Piscinibacter gummiphilus: one gene and its partner. The protein of the gene in region 1 interacts with the protein of each later gene in a pairwise test. Links are inferred from orthologs where the notes say so. Each region holds a gene or a part of one and is shown on either strand. Other genes may lie near its edges.

The links. The genes of interacting proteins can lie anywhere in the genome.
Region 2: the proteins of acpP (region 1) and ybgC interact in binary tests that used the Escherichia coli proteins (3 or more experiments, as listed by UniProt). The link is inferred for Piscinibacter gummiphilus from one-to-one orthologs.

The regions. Positions count from the first base shown.
Region 1 is NZ_CP015118.1:5,139,817-5,143,441, reverse strand. Bases 608-3,284 are described here. They hold acpP (acyl carrier protein), read left to right. Parts: upstream 608-1,664; coding sequence 1,665-1,904; downstream 1,905-3,284. Other genes in these bases: A4W93_RS23480 (hypothetical protein), read left to right, coding at 3,203-3,284; fabF (beta-ketoacyl-ACP synthase II), read left to right, coding at 1,937-3,181; fabG (3-oxoacyl-ACP reductase FabG), read left to right, coding at 782-1,531; fabD (ACP S-malonyltransferase), read left to right, coding at 608-785. Outside these bases: more of fabD, read left to right, coding at 1-607; more of A4W93_RS23480, read left to right, coding at 3,285-3,625. UniProt on the Escherichia coli protein: Carrier of the growing fatty acid chain in fatty acid biosynthesis.
Region 2 is NZ_CP015118.1:4,389,031-4,397,056, forward strand. Bases 2,361-5,127 are described here. They hold ybgC (tol-pal system-associated acyl-CoA thioesterase), read left to right. Parts: upstream 2,361-3,419; coding sequence 3,420-3,836; downstream 3,837-5,127. Other genes in these bases: A4W93_RS30635 (serine/threonine-protein kinase), read left to right, coding at 2,361-2,990; A4W93_RS19910 (TssQ family T6SS-associated lipoprotein), read left to right, coding at 2,987-3,379; tolQ (protein TolQ), read left to right, coding at 3,914-4,627; A4W93_RS19925 (ExbD/TolR family protein), read left to right, coding at 4,631-5,056; A4W93_RS19930 (cell envelope integrity protein TolA), read left to right, coding at 5,082-5,127. In the rest of the region: ribH (6,7-dimethyl-8-ribityllumazine synthase), read left to right, coding at 1-449; transcription antitermination factor NusB, read left to right, coding at 446-943; more of A4W93_RS30635, read left to right, coding at 1,206-2,360; more of A4W93_RS19930, read left to right, coding at 5,128-5,957; A4W93_RS19935 (anti-sigma factor), read right to left, coding at 5,967-6,683; A4W93_RS19940 (sigma-70 family RNA polymerase sigma factor), read right to left, coding at 6,680-7,231; A4W93_RS19945 (DUF3455 domain-containing protein), read right to left, coding at 7,282-7,824; A4W93_RS19950 (NAD(P)/FAD-dependent oxidoreductase), read right to left, coding at 7,935-8,026.

The DNA of each region.
Region 1 (3,625 bases):
AGGAAACCCTCGATCTCACCACCAACACGCAGCCCGTCATGCTGACGGCCGCGGTGGCGAACCTGCGTGCGTGGCTCGCCGAGACCGGCCTGAAGCCCGCCGTGGTGGCCGGCCACTCGCTCGGCGAGTACTCGGCGCTGGTCGCCGCCGGCGCGCTGACGCTGGCCGACGCGCTGCCGCTCGTGCGCTTCCGCGCCCAGGCGATGCAGGAAGCCGTGCCGGTGGGCGCGGGCGGCATGGCCGCCATCCTCGGGCTCGACGCCCAGGCCGTGCGCGACGGCTGCGCCGAGGCGGCCGCCGCCGCGGGCGAAGTGGTCGAGGCCGTGAACTTCAACGACCCGAAGCAGATCGTGATCGCCGGCACCAAGGCCGCGGTCGAGAAGGCCTGCGAGGTGCTGAAGGCCAAGGGCGCCAAGCGCGCGCTGCTGCTGTCGGTGTCCGCCCCGTTCCATTCGAGCCTGATGAAGCCCGCGGCCGACCGGTTGAAGGAACGTCTGGCCGCCACCGCGATCACAACGCCCGTGATTCCCGTGATCAACAACATCGACGTGGCGGTGCAGACCGACCCGGCCGCCATCCGCGACGCCCTCTACCGCCAGGCCTTCGGCCCGGTGCGGTGGGTGGAGACGGTCCAGGCGATCCGCGCCCGTGGCATCCTCCACGTCATCGAGTGCGGTCCGGGCAAGGTGCTCGCCGGCATGGTCAAGCGCATCGAGGCGGACGCCACCGGAGCGCCGCTGTTCGATCCGGCCTCGCTGGCCGAAGCAAAGGGGATGCTGTCATGAGTGAAGTTTCGGTGGTGGGGCAGGTGGCCCTGGTCACGGGCGCATCGCGCGGCATCGGCCGCGCCATCGCGGTCGCGCTGGCCAAGGCGGGCCTGAAGGTGATCGGCACGGCCACGACCGAAGCCGGCGCGCAGGCCATCACGCAGGGCCTCGCGGGCCACGAAGGCTCGCGCGGCATCGTGCTGAACGTCAACGACGCCGCCGGCCTCGACGCCGCGGTGGACGGCATCGTCAAGGAATTCGGCGCGCTGCACGTGCTGGTGAACAACGCAGGCATCACGCGCGACACGCTGTCCATGCGCATGAAGGACGACGACTGGGACGCGGTGCTCGACACCAACCTGAAGGCCGTCTTCCGCGCCAGCCGCGCCGCCATCAAGCCGATGATGAAGCAGCGCTACGGCCGCATCGTCAACATCACGTCCGTCGTCGGGGCCAGCGGCAACGCCGGCCAGGCGAACTACGCCGCCGCCAAGGCGGGTGTCGCCGGCATGACCCGTTCGCTCGCTCGCGAGCTGGGCAGCCGCGGCATCACCGTCAACTGCGTGGCCCCCGGGTTCATCGAGACGGACATGACCAAGGAATTGTCGGAAGCGCAGACCGCCTCCCTGCTCGGGCAGATCCCCCTCGGCCGGCTCGGTTCGGCCCAGGACATCGCCCATGCGGTGGCGTTCCTCGCTTCCCCGCAGGCCGGCTACATCACCGGCAGCGAACTGCATGTCAACGGTGGCATGTACATGAATTGAACCCGGGCGCCGGAATGGCGTCCGTTTCATCCGGTTTTCAAGCCCGACCGGCACGTCCTGGGGGTGTCTCGAAGCAGACACCTCACAAGCCGTAGAATCTCGGGCTGTCCAAGCAAACCCTCCTGGAGGAGTCATGAGCGATATCGAAGCACGTGTGAAGAAAATCATTGCCGAGCAACTCGGCGTGCCTGAGGCCGATGTGTCCAACGAGAAGGCCTTCGTGGCCGATCTGGGCGCCGACTCTCTCGACACCGTGGAACTGGTGATGGCGCTGGAAGACGAGTTCGGCATCGAGATCCCCGACGAAGAAGCGGAGAAGATCACGACCGTCCAGCTCGCGATCGACTACGCGCTGAAGAACCAGAAGGCCTGAGGGCCTCGTCCTCCAATCACTGCATCAAGCGTATGACCCGTCGTCGCGTCGTCGTCACTGGCCTCGGCCTCATCAGCCCCGTGGGCAACACGGTGGCCGAAGGCTGGGCCAACATCCTGGCCGGGCGTTCCGGCATTGACTCCATCACCAAGTTCGATGCGTCGAACCTGGCCTGCCGTTTCGCGGGCGAAGTGAAGGGGTTCAATGTCGAGGACTACTTCCCGGCCAAGGAAGCCCGCCACATGGACACCTTCATCCATTACGGATTGGCGGCATCCATCCAGGCGGTGCAGGACGCGGGTCTGCCCACGGGCGACGCGCTGAGTGAGGAAGCAGCCGAGCGCATCGGCTGCATCGTGGGTTCGGGCATCGGCGGCCTGCCGATGATCGAGGAAACCCACGCCGAATTGACGGCACGCGGCCCGCGCCGCGTGTCCCCCTTCTTCGTGCCCGCCTCGATCATCAACATGATCTCCGGGCACGTCTCCATCAAGTTCGGGTTCCAGGGCCCGAACCTCGCCATCGTGACGGCGTGCACCACCGGGCTGCACTCCATCGGTGAGGCCGGCCGCCTCATCGAGTACGGCGATGCCGACGTGATGATCGCCGGTGGCGCCGAATCCACGGTGTCGCCGCTGGGCGTGGGCGGTTTCGCCGCGGCCCGGGCGCTGTCCACCCGCAACGACGATCCCAAGACGGCGTCGCGCCCGTGGGACAAGGACCGCGACGGCTTCGTGCTGGGCGAGGGCGCCGGCGTGCTGGTGCTCGAAGAGTACGAACACGCGAAGAAGCGTGGCGCCAAGATCTACGCCGAGCTCTCGGGCTTCGGCATGGGCGGTGACGCGTTCCACATGACCGCCCCGAACGTCGACGGCCCCAAGCGGTCGATGAAGGCTGCCCTGCGCAACGCCGGCATCAACGCCGACCAGGTCCAGTACCTGAACGCCCACGGCACCTCCACGCCGCTCGGCGACGTCAACGAAACGAACGCGGTGAAGCTCGCCTTCGGCGACCATGCGAAGAACATGGTGCTGAGTTCCACGAAATCGATGACCGGGCACCTGCTCGGCGGTGCCGGTGGCATCGAATCGGTCTTCACCGTGCTGGCCCTCCATCACCAGGTGGCCCCGCCCACGATCAACATCTTCAACCAGGACCCCGAGTGCGACCTGGACTACTGCGCGAACACCGCACGGGAGATGAAGATCGAGTACGCCGTGAAGAACAACTTCGGTTTCGGCGGCACGAACGGCACCCTGGTCTTCAAGCGCGCCTGAGCGCGGCGCCGCGCGCGGCCCATGCAGGCGCCTCCGGCCGTCTCCCTCTCCGTGTCCCGCTTCGGCGTCTGGCGCGGCCTGTGCCTGATGGCGGCCGTGGCCGCCGTCGGGGCGGCTGCCGCCTGGGCGTGGGCCCGCTTTTCGATGGAACCTTTCGGATTCGCCTGGGTCATGCTGGCGCTGGCCGCTGCGGCGTGGGCCTGCCGCTCGCCTGCGCCGTTCCACCTCCGCTGGGATTCGCAGGCCTGGTTCCTCGACGGCCAGCCCGGTTCGGTGACGGTCGCGCTCGACGCGGGCAGCGGCCTGCTGCTGCGTTTCCTTCCCGAGGGCGCCCGGTTCGCCCGGTGGCTGCCGGTGCAGCGCGCCGGGCACGAGTCGGTGTGGCACGCGCTGCGCTGCTCGCTCCATTCCGCCCGCCCGTCCGCCCCGCGGCTGGCCGCCGAC
Region 2 (8,026 bases), 750 kb from region 1 along the record:
AGGGCCAGGCCACCGATCTGGATGGAACCGACCTGCGCATCGGCATCGTGCAGGCCCGCTTCAACGAGAAGCTCACGCAACAGCTCGCCACGTCGTGCATCGACGAACTGGTGGCGCTGGGCGTGTCGGCCAAGCACATCAAGCACGTGACCGTGCCCGGCGCCCTCGAAGTGCCCATCGCGCTCAACGCGATGGCCGAGAGCGGCCGGTTCGACGCCCTCGTCGCCCTCGGCTGCATCATCCGCGGCGAGACCTACCACTTCGAACTCGTGGCCAACGAGAGCGGCGCCGGCGTGACCCGCATCGCCCTCGACCACGAGCTGCCCATCGCCAACGCGATCCTGACCGTCGAGAACGAGGAACAGGCGTGGGCACGCGCCGAAGAAAAAGGGCGCGACGCCGCCCGTGTGGCCGTGGAAATGGCCAATCTGCTGGAAGACCTTTCGTGACCGACACCCCGAAGAAGAAACCCGCCGCCCGCGGCACCCCGAAGGCCGCCGCGCCGAAGTCGGCCCGCCGCCGCTCGCGCGAGGTGGCCCTGCAAGGCCTCTATGAATGGCTGATCTCGGGCACCGAGGCCGCCGTGATCGACGCCCACATGCGCGAGCAGGAGGGCTTCGAGAAGTGCGACCCCGCCCACTTCGAGGCGCTGCTGCACGGCTGCATCGCCGAAGCCGCGGACCTCGACGGCGTGCTCAAGCGCCACGTCGACCGCCAGACGAATCTGCTGTCCCCCATCGAGCACGGCGTGCTGATGATCGGTGCGTACGAACTCAAGCACTGCATCGACATCCCGTACAAGGTCGCCATCAACGAGGCCGTGGAGCTCGCCAAGAGCTTCGGCGGCACCGACGGCCACAAGTACGTGAACGGCGTGCTCGACAAGGCCGCCGTGGACCTGCGTGCCGTCGAAGTCGAAGCCTTCAAGGCCTCGAGGCGCTGACCCGGAAACCACGCTGCTGTCGCGAACCAGTCCAGGCGCCTCCCGAGGCCCCTGGACTTTTTTGTCCCAGGCCTCTGCGAGGCCGCTGGACTTTTTTCACACCCCTCCGTGGGGCAGGCGCATCGAAGTCCTTGCAGGTCGTCGTGTTTCGTGTCGGTGTGTTACGAAATCAACGAAGCCGGTGCTTTTTGGTGCCATGGCCCGGGCACATTGCACTAAGCTCGGTTCGTGGTGGTCGCTGGACCACGCCCTTTGCACTTCCATGTCTGGACCCGAGCCCGAACCGTCCCTGCCAGCCCCTGCCGACGCGACATCCGCCCCGGACTCCGCGCCGTGGAGCGACACGGACCTGGGTCTGTCCGCCACGCCGGCCGCGCGCACCTACGCCAGCCCCAACGGCGACCCTGAAAGCCAACCCGGCACCCAGCCCGCGAAGGCCGTCGTCGCCACCGACCAGCTCTCCACCATCGGCCACATCGGCCGCTACGCCCTCAAGTACCAGATCGGCGAGGGTGGCCTCGGCCGCGTCTACGCCGCGCACGACCCGCTGCTGTCGCGCCTCATCGCCATCAAGACGCTGAACCTCGAGATCTCGGCCGACGAGCGCGATTCGTTCAACGCCCTGTTCCTCAACGAGGCCCGCGCCGCCGGCGGCCTGAGCCACCCGCACATCGTCACGGTGTTCGACGCCGGCGTCAGCGAGCAGGGCCCGTACATCGCGATGGAACTGCTGCGCGGCCGTGACCTGCGCCAGCTGCGCCTCGAAGGCTGGCGGCCCACGCCCACGCAGGCCGCACTCGTGATCCGCCGCGTCGCCGACGCCCTCGCCTACGCCCACTCGAAGGGTGTGGTGCACCGGGACATCAAGCCCGCCAACATCTTCATGGTCGGGCGCACGCAGCCGCGCGTGCTCGACTTCGGCATCGCCCGCGTCGCGCACCAGCACGATGCGCAGGGCGACGGCGACCTGGTCGGCGGCTCGCCGTACTACATGTCGCCCGAGCAGATCCGCGGCGACACCGTCGACCGCCGCACCGACGTCTTCTCGCTCGGCGTGGTGCTGTACGAACTGCTGACCGACGTGCGCCCGTTCCGCGGCAGCACGCTGTCCGAGATCACCGGTTCGGTGCTCGAGTACGAACCGCCGGCCGCGCACGAGGTGGACGCCACCGTGCCGAAGGCACTCTCCGAGATCGCTGCCCGCGCCATGCAGAAGAACCGCGACGACCGGTTCAGCTCGGCCCGGTCGCTGTCCCGCGAACTGCGCCACTGGCTCGAGGAACATCCCCAGCAGGATGCCGAGGCCCCCGAAGCCCCCGCCGCCGCGTCGAAACGTCGCCTGGCCTGGGCCGCCGCCGGGGTCGCGGGCCTCGCCATCGCGGGCGCGGCCTGGTGGTCCTTCACCTCGCACGGCACCGGGGCCGAGGCCCTGCAGGCCGCGTTGCCCACCGCGTCCGCCGCGCAGCCCGCGCCGGCCGAAGCGCCGCCGCCCGCCGAGCCCGCACCGGCCCCCGTGGCCGCCGAGCAGGTCGCCGCCGCCGAGCCCGCTTCCGCGGTGCCACCGCTGCCCGATCCGGCGCCGGCCGCCGGCCCGGCCCCCGCCGCCCCGAACCTCGTGGCCGCCAACACCGCGGTCCCCGCCACGCCCGCGGCCGAAACGCCGCTGCCCACGGTCAAGCTCACACCTCCGGCGCCCGCCACCCCGGCCGTGAAGCCCCCGGCGGCCGACGTCGCCCAGGCCAAGCCCGCCAAGCCGCCGAAGGAAACCGCCAAGGAGCGCCGCGCCCGCGAGGCCCGCGAACGCGCCGAAAAGGCCGCCACGCCGGCCGTGGCCGCCACCGGCACCGTGCGCATCGCCGTCAGCCCGTGGGGCAACGTCGAGGTGGATGGCCGCTCGGTCGGTACCGCCCCGCCGCTCAACGAACTCAACCTGCCCGAAGGCCGCCACACCGTGGTGATCCGCAACGACGAATTCCCGCCGTTCACGGCCACCGTCAACGTGGTCTCGGGCCAACCCGTCAACGTGAAACACCGATTCGGATCATGACCAAGACCCTGCTGCTGTCGCTCTCCACCGCGGTGCTCATGCTCGCCGCGGGCTGCGCGCAACCGCCGCAGGCCCCGGTCGGCCTGCTCGACGTGACGGCCCGCCCGGCCGAGAAGGCCCTGCTGGCGGGCATCCGCACGTACGAGGACGGCCAGTACGCCGAGTCCGAGAAGCAGCTCAACGCCGCGCTGCAGGCCGGGCTCGTGTCCGCGAAGGACATGGCGGCCGCGCAGAAGTACCTCGCGTTCATCTACTGCACCAGCAACCGCGTGCCGCTGTGCGAGAACGCCTTCCGCGAAGCCCGCAAGGCCGATCCGGCCTTCGCGCTGAGCCGCTCCGAGCAGGGCCACCCGTCCTGGGGCCCGGTCTACAAGCGGGTCTTGCCATAATCCGCGGTCGGGACGGCATCATGCCGACCGCACCGCACCCATGACCCCAGACTCCACCTTCGCGCACACCCTGCGCATCTACTGGGAAGACACCGACGCCGGCGGCGTCGTCTTCTACGCCAACTACCTGAAGTTCTTCGAACGCGCCCGCACCGAGTGGCTGCGCGCCCGCGGCTTCGAGCAGGAAACCCTGCGCGCGAACCAGCGCGTGATGTTCGTGGTGGCCGACACCCGCGTGCGCTACCTGCGCCCCGCCCGGCTCGACGACCAGCTGCGGGTCACCGTCGAGGTGCGCGAGGCCGGCCGTGCGTCGATGGACATCGCCCAGGTGGCCTGGCGCGGCGGCGAGCGCCTGGCCGAAGGCGAGATCCGCATCGGCTGCGTCGATACCGACAGTTTCAAACCCCGCCGCATTCCCGCCGAGTTGCTGGAGGGTCTGGCCGTGGGACCGCGATAATCGGACCTTTTCCACGGAACCCGCGCCACGCCCCCGGCGTCTGACCGTCGCATTCCCCGAGCCAGGACACCGCCCGAATGAACCAGGATTTTTCCATCGTCTCGCTGATCATGAACGCGAGCTTCGTCGTCAAGCTCGTGATGGCCGGCCTGCTGCTCACGTCGCTCGCCAGCTGGACGGTGATCTTCGGCAAGCTCTTCGGCCTGCGCAAGGTGCGCAGCACCAACGAGGAGTTCGAGCGTGACTTCTGGACCGGGCGCAACCTCAACGACCTCTACAGCGACGCCGCCCAGCGCACCAACGGCGCCCCCATGGAACGCATCTTCGCGTCGGGCATGCGCGAGTTCATGAAACTGCGCGAGCGCCGCGTGGTCGACCCGTCCGCCCTGCTCGATGGTTCCCGCCGCGCCATGCGCGCCAGCCTGCAGCGCGAGCTCGACACCGTCGAGTCCAACCTCTCGTTCCTCGCCACCGTGGGTTCGGTGTCGCCGTACGTGGGCCTCTTCGGCACCGTCTGGGGCATCATGCACGCCTTCGTGGGCCTGTCGAACCTCCAGCAGGTGTCGCTCGCCACCGTGGCCCCCGGCATCGCCGAGGCGCTCGTGGCCACCGCCATCGGCCTGTTCGCCGCCATCCCCGCCGTGATCGCGTACAACCGCTTCGCGCGCGACATCGACCGCATCGCCATGCAGATGGACACCTTCACCGAGGAGTTCTCCAACATCCTGCAGCGCAACGCCGGCCAGCCCGCCCCGGCCGCCGCCACCGTGCCGGCCTCGATGGGACGCTGAACCATGCCCGCCGTCGCCGGACGCGGCTCGCGCCGCCGCACCATCGCCGAGATGAACATGGTCCCGTTCATCGACGTGATGCTCGTGCTGCTGATCATTTTCATGGTCAGCGCCCCGCTCATCACGCCGGGCGTGGTCGACCTGCCCACCGTGGGCAAGAGCAAGCAGCAGCCGCAGCACGTGATCGAGGTCGTGATCGCGAAGGACGAGACCATGAAGCTGCGCCTCGACAACAAGGAGAACGGCACCGCCACGATGAGCAACCTACGCCAGCGCGTGGTGTCGCTGCAGGGCGGCGACGACAACACGCCGGTGGTGATCTCCGCCGACCGCTCCGTCAAGTACGAACTCGTGGTCAAGACCATGGATGCGCTGCAGCGCGCCGGTGTGCAACGCGTCGGCCTCGCCGTGAAGACCACCGGTGTTTGAGTCCCGCCACCAGCCGATGCAGGACATGCAGCACCCCGTCCTGAACCGCGACGACCTGCTGCCCCGCCAGCCCGCCGGCATGGGCAAGGGCCTGATGCTGGCCATCGCGGCCCACGTGCTGCTCGTCATCGCGATCACCTTCAGCGTCAACTGGAGCTCGAGCGACCCCGCCGGGGTCGAGGCCGAGCTGTGGTCGGCCGTGCCGCAGATCGCCGCGCGCGGCGCGCCCCCGGTCGAGCCTGAGCCGGCCCCGGAACCGCCGAAGCCCGAACCCCGGCCCGAGCCGGTGCAGAAGCCGGTCGAAGCTCCGCCGCCCCCGAAGCCCGCCCCCGATCCGCAGATCGCGATCGAGAAGGAAAAGGCGCGCAAGGAGAAGCTGCAGAAGGAGAAGGAGGAAAAGCTCCGCGAGCAGCAGGAACAGGAACGCAAGGAAAAGCTCGAGAAGCAGAAGCGCGAGGCCGAGGACAAGAAGGCCGAAGAGAAGAAGCTCGCCGAGAAGAAGAAGCAGGACGCCGCCCGCCAGCAGGCCCAGCTCGACAAGCAGCGCCAGGAGCAGCTCGATCGCATCATCAAGCAGGCCGGTGGCGCCGCCAATGGTTCACCCACCGGTCAGGGCGCGGTGACGTCGGGGCCCTCCTCCACCTACGCCGGCCGCATCCGGGGCGCCATCGAGCCCAACATCACGTTCACGTCCGAACTCAACGGCAACCCCACGGCCGAGGTCGAGGTGCGCCAGGGTCCGGACGGCACCATCACCGGCAGCCGCCTCGTCAAGAGCAGCGGCGTGAAGGAATGGGACGACGCGGTGCTGCGCGCAGTCGACAAGACGCAGAAGCTGCCGCGCGACATCGACGGGCGCGTGATCTCGCCCATGATCCTCACCTTCCGCCCCAACAAGTAGGGCGGACGATCAAAGGGCCACCGTGCGGCCCACGTACAGGATCGGTCCGGTGGGCCGCCCGGTGGGCGACCCCGCCTCGGGTTCCAGCGTGATCTCGAACAGCTGGCGCGCCCCGACGGCGGGGAGCCGCTGCACCGGCAACTCGAGTGTCTGCCCGGCCCGCACGAGGCCGAGCGAGGTCGGGCCCGCCGCCCCTTCCGGCTTCGTCCAGAACTGCCAGGCCCGGCCCGCGGGGACACTGCCCACGTCGCCCACCGGCACCAGCCTCAGCGTGCGGCCGGCCTGCAACTCGACGACCCAGCCGGTGGACCGCTGGTCGGGGCTTTGCAGCACCGCGAGGTAGCGGGCGCCCGCCGGTTCTGGAACGGCCTGCCTCAGCAGCAGCGCGCCCATCAGCAACGATGCGGCCAGGCCGGCCGCACCCAGGCCCTGCCACAGCCGGAGCCGGTTCCACCAGGGGGGCGATGCCGGCTGGCGCCGAGGTGTCCGGGACACGGCGCCGACGGACACCTCGATCCGCCGCCACAGCGCGGGCGACGGCCCCACCGGGGACACCCTGCCCGTGAGCGGCAGCAGCCGGTCCTGCCAGGCGCCGACCCGGGCGCGCAGGTCCGCGTCGCGGCCCAGCACCGCCTCGAACGCGGCATGGTCCTCCGCGCCGAGCGTGCCCAGCACGTACTCCCCGGCCGCCCCGTCGCGTCCCTCGGCGTCGTCGAGTTCGATCACGCCAGGCACTCCTTCAGCGACGCGAGGCTGCGCCGGATCCACGACTTCACCGTGCCGAGCGGCGTGGCCAGGCGTTCGGCGATCTGCTCATGGGTGAAACCATCGACGAACGCATGCACGACACACGCGCGGCGCGGCGCCTCCAGGCGATCGAGGCAACGCTCGAGGCTGCCGGCGTCGAGGCCCCGGTCTTCCACCTCGGCGTCCCCCTGGACCGCGTCGGACCAGCGCGCCAGTTCGTCGGGCGCGAGTGAAATCACCCGGCCCGGATGGCGCACGGCCTTCAGCGCGCGGTGGCGCACGATGGTGTAGAGCCATCCACGCGCGGACCCGAGCGCGGGGTCGAAGGTGCCCGCATGCTGCCAGGCCTGCACGAACCCGTCGTGAACCACGTCCTCGGCCTGCTGGGGGTCGCGGACGATGCGCAGCGCCACGCCGAGCAGCCAGCGCGACTCCCGCTCGTACAGCGATCGCAGCGCATGGCGCTCACCGCGGGCGCAGGCCATCACGGCGGATTCGTAGTCGAAGGGGGCATCGTGCGAAGGCATGCGGTCACCGGCACTGGAGGTGCCGGTGACTGTAGCAGCCGCGCCGCCCGTCAAGCCGCCTTCCAGAAGATGTAGTCGGCCTGGTACGTCACGATTTCCTTGCGTCCCACGCCCGTGCCGTCGCACACCGCCGAGGGCGCGACGCCGCCCCGGGTGGCCACGCGCTGGATGTAGGCGACGCTGCTCATCGCGCCCATGCCGGTGGCCGGGTTGGCCTTGACCAGCTGCAGCGGGATGTTCCCGGCGGCGGCGGGGGCGACTGCGACCTGGGTCCCGGTGACGGCCGAGCCGTCGTTCGCGGCCCACGTCGCGGGCGGGCCGAAGTAGGTCCCGAGCTTGTTGCCGCTCCGGCTCTTCAGGTCGGCCTTCGGGCCGACGAACACCCATTCGAACGCGCCCGCCGCGTTGGCCTTGGTCCGGCACTCGTAGGTGATCTCGCCCACGCCCACGGTTTCGAGCGCGACCCGGTGGCCCGCCGGCACCTTGACGGCGTCGGGCAGGCCGTCCTGGCTGAACATCGGGGCGCCCGTGGGCGTGGCCGCGCAGGCGGCGAGCAGCAGTGCGGCGGACAGGGCGGTGAGGATGGACTTCATGGAGCGGCTCCTGGGGCAGTTGAGGGGTTGTGGCCGAAGCTCACTCCCCTACTAGCCCCGGCCGGATGCCGTGGATGCACCGGGCGCGAAAAAAACCCGCAGCGTCCGGCCTACTCGGGCCGCGCCTGGGCCTCCAGCTCGTCCACCGGGTGCCCCGTGGGCAGGAACGGCTCCTCGGGCTCCGCCGCCTCCAGCGGCGCGC